2 linked regions of the Mastigocladopsis repens PCC 10914 genome follow. Each later gene encodes a partner of the first gene's protein in a complex. Links are inferred from orthologs where the notes say so. Each region holds a gene or a part of one and is shown on either strand. Other genes may lie near its edges.

Region 1 (3,241 bases):
GAAAAATCTTCCAGGGGTTACGGATGTCTCCGTAGAGGTCACAGCGGAAACACCCCAGCAAAAAAGCTTACCTGACCGCACTGGTGTTGTTGGGGTTAAGAATATCATTGCGGTTTCCAGTGGCAAAGGAGGCGTTGGCAAAAGTACGGTTGCTGTTAATGTAGCAGTTGCTCTGGCTCAAACAGGAGCTAAGGTAGGTTTGCTAGATGCCGATATTTACGGTCCCAATGACCCCACCATGTTAGGACTAGGTGATGCTGAGATGATAGTGCGATCCACAGAGAAAGGCGAAATACTAGAACCAGCTTTCAATCACGGCGTCAAATTAGTCTCAATGGGCTTTTTAATCGACCGAGATCAGCCAGTGATTTGGCGTGGACCAATGCTCAATGGAGTGATTCGCCAGTTTCTCTATCAAGTGCAATGGGGAGAACTAGACTATCTGATTGTTGATATGCCACCTGGAACAGGCGATGCTCAGTTAACCTTGACACAAGCAGTACCAATGGCAGGAGCAGTCATTGTTACCACACCCCAAAATGTGGCACTGTTAGATTCTCGAAAAGGTTTGCGGATGTTCCAACAGATGAACGTGCCTGTCCTGGGGATAGTAGAAAATATGAGCTATTTTATTCCACCAGATATGCCCGAGAAACAGTATGACATTTTTGGTTCTGGCGGTGGTTCTAAAACGGCGGCTGAGTTAGGAGTGCCGTTGCTAGGGTGTGTACCACTGGAGATTTCCACTAGAATTGGTGGTGATAATGGTGTGCCGATAGTTGTTGGCGAACCAGATTCAGCGAGTGCCAAAGCGTTAAAGGCGATCGCACTAGTCATAGCTGGTAAAGTATCAGTTGCTGCCTTAACATAGAAATTTGAATTTTCGCCTGGTTGAAGTTGATCAGGCTGGAATACAGATTTTTAGTTGTACCTAAATTTAAAATCTAACAGTTAAAGTTTAAAAGCATACAATGTTGTTAAAACGTTCGCTTCCTAAAATTCGTTGGAAGTATTGGGTTAAACCCTGGCAACAAGTCGATTGGTTATTGTTTTGTTTACCAATAGCTCTGACTATATTTGGCGGCATCATGATCCGCAGTACGGAATTGAATCAGGGACTCACTGATTGGTGGTGGCATTGGCTCGTGGGTGGCATTGGTCTTACTATAGCCCTGTTTATTGCTAGAAGCCGTTACGAAAATCTGATTCAGTGGCACTGGGTAACATACACAATCACCAATATTAGCCTTATAGCAGTGATGGTAGCCGGTCAGAGCGCCAAAGGGGCACAACGGTGGATTAATATCGTCGGCTTCAACGTGCAACCTTCAGAATTTGCCAAAATAGGTCTAATTATCACCCTAGCGGCATTGTTACACAAGCGCACCGCTTCTAGTCTTGATAGTGTTTTCAGAGCTTTGGCAATTACTGCTGTCCCTTGGGGATTGGTCTTCTTGCAACCAGATTTGGCAACGTCACTGGTGTTTGGTTCAATTGTCTTGGGGATGTTGTACTGGGCTAATGCCAACCCAGGCTGGTTGATACTGTTGGTTTCTCCGGTCGTTGCAGCAATTCTATTCAGTATACCTTGGCCGTTATCGGAAGTACCAATCGTTTTGTTCAACCAGATATCTCTTACACCGTTAGGGTTACTATGGTCAGGCGCCATGGGAATGCTTGGCTTTTTGACTCTTCCCGGAACAAGATACGGCATTGGTGGTATAGGTGCAATCAGTCTTAACCTTTTGGGTGGCGAATTAGGCGTGTTCGCCTGGAACCATATTTTGAAAGAGTATCAAAAAGCCCGCCTAACTGTATTTGTGAATCCTGAACACGACCCCTTAGGTGCTGGATATCACCTCATCCAATCTCGCATTGCCATTGGTGCTGGTGAATGGAGGGGATGGGGTCTTTTCAGGGGTCCTATGACTCAATTAAATTTTGTCCCGGAACAGCATACAGATTTTATTTTCTCTGCCGTGGGTGAAGAATTCGGTTTTATTGGTTGTTTGTTAGTACTGTTTGTCTTCTGCTTAATTTGTCACCGCCTGTTAAATATTGCCCAAACAGCCAAAGATAACTTTGGCTCTCTGCTTGCGGTAGGCGTTTTGTCTATGATTGTGTTTCAGATGATTGTTAATATTGGCATGACCGTTGGTTTAGCACCGGTAGCAGGCATACCCCTACCTTGGATGAGTTACGGTCGTTCTGCCATGCTTACAAACTTTATCGCCTTGGGACTGGTAGAATCAGTGGCAAATTTTCGCCAAAGGCAGAGGTATTAGTCGGTCATCATTTAGTCAATAGTGATTAGTCATTAGCACTAATACAAACGTAGCCAGAGAAATATTAAGCTATTAACAGGTAACTAGCAAGGTGAAAGAAAATGATTCTACCTGGAGCAACTGTTCGCGTCAAAAATCCCAAAGACACCTATTATCGCTCTGAAGGACTTGTGCAACGCGTCAGCGATGGCAAAGTCGCTGTTCTGTTTGAAGGTGGTAACTGGGATAAATTAGTTACCTTTCGCCTGTCGGAATTGGAACTTGTAGAAACCACAGCAGGACGTAAAGCAGGTAAAAAGTAAAAAATAAAAAGGCAAAAGAAAGAGAAATTGTTAACTTTTGCCTTTTTACTTTTGAACTTTTAATTTTGACTTTTTACTTAAGTTATGCGTCTTCCCCTGCCACAGTTTAACAGAAGCGATCGCCATGCAAATCATATTGCGGAGGTTATCGAGACTTCTACTTGCGAAATCTTAGCTCAATGTTTGGAACCAGAAGATTTGAGCTTTCCGTCTATGCCTCCCTTCGGCAGCTGGATTCGTTCTGTTGATGAAGAGTCGGGCAATCAAGTTTATGCTGTGGTGTATTATGCAACCACCATGCCCATAGATTCCGTACACCGGGCAGTGGCTCTGGGGCTGTCTCTACAGGATTTGCGAGAGGAGCAACCTCAGATATTTGCTATGCTAAAAACAGAATTCCGTGCTGTGATTGTGGGATTTGAGCAGCCAGCAGATACTCGTTTTTCCAATGAGCGGGTGTATCAGTATCTGCCTCCTCGTCCCCCACAAGTTCATCAAGCCGTTTACCGATGTGAAGCAGAAGCAATCATCAAATTCACTGAACAGCTAGATTTTCTGCGGACACTGCTTTCTGTAAACAGTGCTCCTGTGGATTCCTTAACCGCAGCTGCTATTCGAGAGGTGTATCAGTTACGCAAAGCTGACCGACAATGG
Region 2 (3,203 bases), 1.7 Mb from region 1 along the record:
GATTCGGCAAACGACAAGTTACACTTTTGTTTATTCTTTTAGAAAAAGAAATTCTCCAAATACCTAAACAGGAGGCGAACCAATGGTTTTACAAGTCCTACAAAAGTATTTTCACAAAAAATACCCAGGTAAGGGACGGAGACAAAATAAAATGCAGAACCTTTATCAACTAGATGTGTACCCAAAGTTACTCTTTGAGGCGGTTGCAGCCTGAAGGGCTGCAACCAAGGTTCTGCATTTTATTCCAGTCAGAATGCTAAGTATGCCCAACCAGAGTCTAAGTAACCAGAAGCTATCAGCTGGGAACTCACAGGCAATTCAAAAGTCAAAAATATTAACAACTGTGTCTAAGATTGCGGTATCTAGCGATTTGAACTCCGAGGTATCTTTGGATACAGCTTTTTAGTTTAAGCAAAATTCTTGATAAAACTGCAATTTTCTCTGATAAATGTCAATTAATGTCTTCTATCAAGCATCTGTGTGAATACACTTTGGTTTATTCTAGATAGCAAAAACAAATTGACTTGGGCTACACTACCCTGATTGTTTTCCTTTAAATTCCGGGTAGAAATTTGGTGTAATCGTATACAGAATAATGCTATTTTTGGAATCCCTATTGTGATATGACGCTACTGCAACCACCTCAACTGGCTAGAAAAAAAGAGACACGTACTGTAGGACGGGGTTTTCAACCCTTATTCTTAATCATATTTACCCTATTGATGACAAGTGGTATTGGTGCTCGTCTGGCGTATTTGCAAATTGTGGAAGGAGCAAATCATCGCCAGCGAGCAGAGGCAAACCGGATTCGGATGATTCCCAAACAACCGGAACGGGGCAATATATTTGACCGCAATGGCAAACTATTAGCCACAACTCGCTATCCGCGTTCTGTGTACTTGTGGCCCATGGCACACACCAAACCATCATGGCAAATTGTAGGTCCGCGCTTGTCGCAAATTCTCAATATTCCTGTAGAGGAGATGGAAAAGAAATTAGACGAGGCTGGTTCCAACTCTTCTCTCGTGCGGATGGCTCGCGACCTCAACGACGCGGAAATCACAGCATTGAAAGAGTACGCCAACGAACTTAAAGACGTAGAAGTCCATACAGAAGCCGTACGCTACTACCCACACGGCAAGGAATTAGCCCATGTATTGGGTTATACCCGAGAACTGACCCCACAACAGTTGAAAGATAAGAAACAAGAAGGCTACCGACTGGGAGATGTGATTGGTCAGATGGGGGTGGAAAAGGCGTATGAACAGGTGTTGCGAGGCGAATGGGGCGGTCAGCAGGTGGAAGTGGATGGAAAAGGTCGCCCGATACGAGTGTTGGGAGAAAAACAGGCAAAAGCAGGTAATGACATCCACCTAACCATAGATTTGGATGTGCAAAAGGCAGCAGAAAAAGCTTTGAACGGACGGGACGGCGTTATCGTTGCACTAGACCCAAATAACGGTGCTGTCTTAGCAATGGTGTCTCATCCGACTTTTGACCCGAATATCTTCTCTAAGCGAAGGCTCTCTAAAAAAGATTGGGAAAGCGTACAAGGCGAAAACCATCCCTTGCTCAATCGCGCTGTCAGTAGCGCCTTTCCACCCGCAAGTACTTTCAAAATAGTCACTGCAACAGCCGGGATGGAATCAGGTAAATTTTCTCCCAACACAGTACTGCAAACCTACGGTTCCCTGACAGTTGGCGGGGTGACGTTTGGCGAATGGAACCACTCTGGATTTGGTCCGTTGGGATTTGCAGGAGCCTTAGCTTGGAGTAGCGATACCTTCTTTTATCAAATTGGTAGGGGAGTCGGTGGCCCAACCTTAATTGAATGGACTCGCAAATACGGTTTCGGCGAAAAAACTGGGATTGAGTTCGAGTCCGAAGAAACCAAAGGAAATGTTCCAGATGAAGCATGGAAGCAGAGAGTGTGGAAAATGCCTTGGACTGTAGGCGACTCTATCAATATGTCCATTGGTCAAGGCGCTCTACAAACCACACCACTGCAAGTCGCTGTGATGTTCTCAGTCCCCGCCAATGGTGGCGATCGCGTGAAACCGCATATGCTTAAAGACCAAGAAGAGGCAAAAAGCTGGCGAGAATCCTTAAATATGAAGCCAAGCACCATCAAAGTTCTCCGTGAAGGACTGCGGAAGGTGGTGGCTGAAGGTACAGGTAAGGTTCTCAATGTGCCAACACTTCCTCCCGTATCTGGTAAAAGTGGCACAGCTGAGGCGTGGAAGCGTCGTGTTAAAGCAAACCATGCATGGTTTGGGGCATATGCTCCAGCTGATAAGCCAGAAATTGTGGTTGTGGGATTTGCTGAACATTCTGGCGGTGGTGGCGGTAGTGTTTCTGCTCCAATGGTGTTAGAGGTGATGGAAGAATTTTTCCAAAAGAAGTCTCCCAATAAGTCTCAAAAAGCCGGTACTGAGGCTTCGCAACCAAGGATTCAGACTCCAAGAATCAGGAGGCGAAACTAATTAAGAGGATGGGGAGGTCAGGGGAGTGGGGGAAGCAAATACCCCCTTGTCTCCTTATTGGGATACTTGGGCAGGTTTTAGATTTTTAGCTCTGTAGAATGTTTCTAAGCTCTGGCGATCGCCCACAAATCGCCAGTGCCAAGGCTCATAACTCACACCTTGAGCGTTGTTTTGAGGAAAGGACATTTCAAAGCTGAAACGTGCTGCATTGGTTTGCAGCCATTGATAAGCCTTTGTTTTGTCAAAGTTGGTATTGACATTAGTCGCAGGTGTTGCCCCATCCCCAATATCCACAGCGTAACCTGTGTGATGTTCGCTATGACCGGGGGGAGCGCTGACAGCAGCCCGTTGCGCTGGTGTCTGATTTCTCTGGGCACTAACGCTAAAAAACAACTGTTCTTGGTCTTTTATAGAGCGAAAACCAGAAAGAGGTACCAAAACGACACCCGCACTCCGCGCTGCTGCTGCCATTTCTAGAAACTTTTGGGCAGCGGCTGTTCGCATTCTAATGCGCCTATCACTAGAAATCGGTTGTAGTTCCGACTCCGGGGCTTCTGAGTAGGAAAAATGCCCCAAGATATCATCTTTTGAGGTGGCTGGATTACCCGATTGTGATGAAGTTGTAGGAGTTGAACTACTAGGGGAAGACTGAGAATCGTTTGTTTTCTTGGGTGTAACAACGAAAAACAAAAAACCACTAACGACGGCTATCAAGACAAC

What was found.
Region 2: the proteins of rodA (region 1) and mrdA are in contact, whole or in part, in a crystal structure (PDB 6PL5), measured with the Thermus thermophilus proteins. The link is inferred for Mastigocladopsis repens PCC 10914 from one-to-one orthologs. Residues at the interface, in WP_223903423.1 of Thermus thermophilus: Phe161, Val165, Phe168, Val169, Leu172, Pro198, Tyr199, Glu202, Tyr211, Arg212, Asp213, Gln220, Val221, Gln223, Ser224, Ile226, Ala227, Ile228, Gly229, Ser230, Gly266, Phe267, Val270, Leu274, Tyr277, Gly278, Leu281, Phe285, Leu289, Arg297; in WP_223903432.1 of Thermus thermophilus: Arg4, Ile5, His6, Leu8, Ala9, Phe12, Ala15, Leu16, Leu19, Gly20, Arg22, Ala23, Trp24, Leu26, Gln27, Val28, Tyr31, Tyr34, Leu36, Leu43, Thr45, Asp47, Lys156, Gln157, Gly158, Ser160, Val184, Leu201, Glu202.

Annotation. Positions count from the first base shown.
Region 1 is NZ_JH992901.1:1,461,858-1,465,098, reverse strand. The notes cover bases 212-3,128. They hold rodA (rod shape-determining protein RodA), read left to right. Parts: upstream 212-971; coding sequence 972-2,285; downstream 2,286-3,128. Other genes in these bases: MAS10914_RS0108720 (hypothetical protein), read left to right, coding at 2,672-3,128; MAS10914_RS0108725 (NAD(P)H dehydrogenase subunit NdhS), read left to right, coding at 2,387-2,587; MAS10914_RS0108735 (Mrp/NBP35 family ATP-binding protein), read left to right, coding at 212-871. In the rest of the region: more of MAS10914_RS0108735, read left to right, coding at 1-211; more of MAS10914_RS0108720, read left to right, coding at 3,129-3,241. UniProt on the Escherichia coli protein: Peptidoglycan polymerase that is essential for cell wall elongation. Also required for the maintenance of the rod cell shape. Functions probably in conjunction with the penicillin-binding protein 2 (mrdA).
Region 2 is NZ_JH992901.1:3,119,958-3,123,160, reverse strand. What follows is about bases 175-3,053. They hold mrdA (penicillin-binding protein 2), read left to right. Parts: upstream 175-623; coding sequence 624-2,483; downstream 2,484-3,053. Other genes in these bases: MAS10914_RS0116020 (M15 family metallopeptidase), read right to left, coding at 2,538-3,053. Also shown: more of MAS10914_RS0116020, read right to left, coding at 3,054-3,203. UniProt on the Escherichia coli protein: Catalyzes cross-linking of the peptidoglycan cell wall. Responsible for the determination of the rod shape of the cell. Is probably required for lateral peptidoglycan synthesis and maintenance of the correct diameter during lateral and centripetal growth.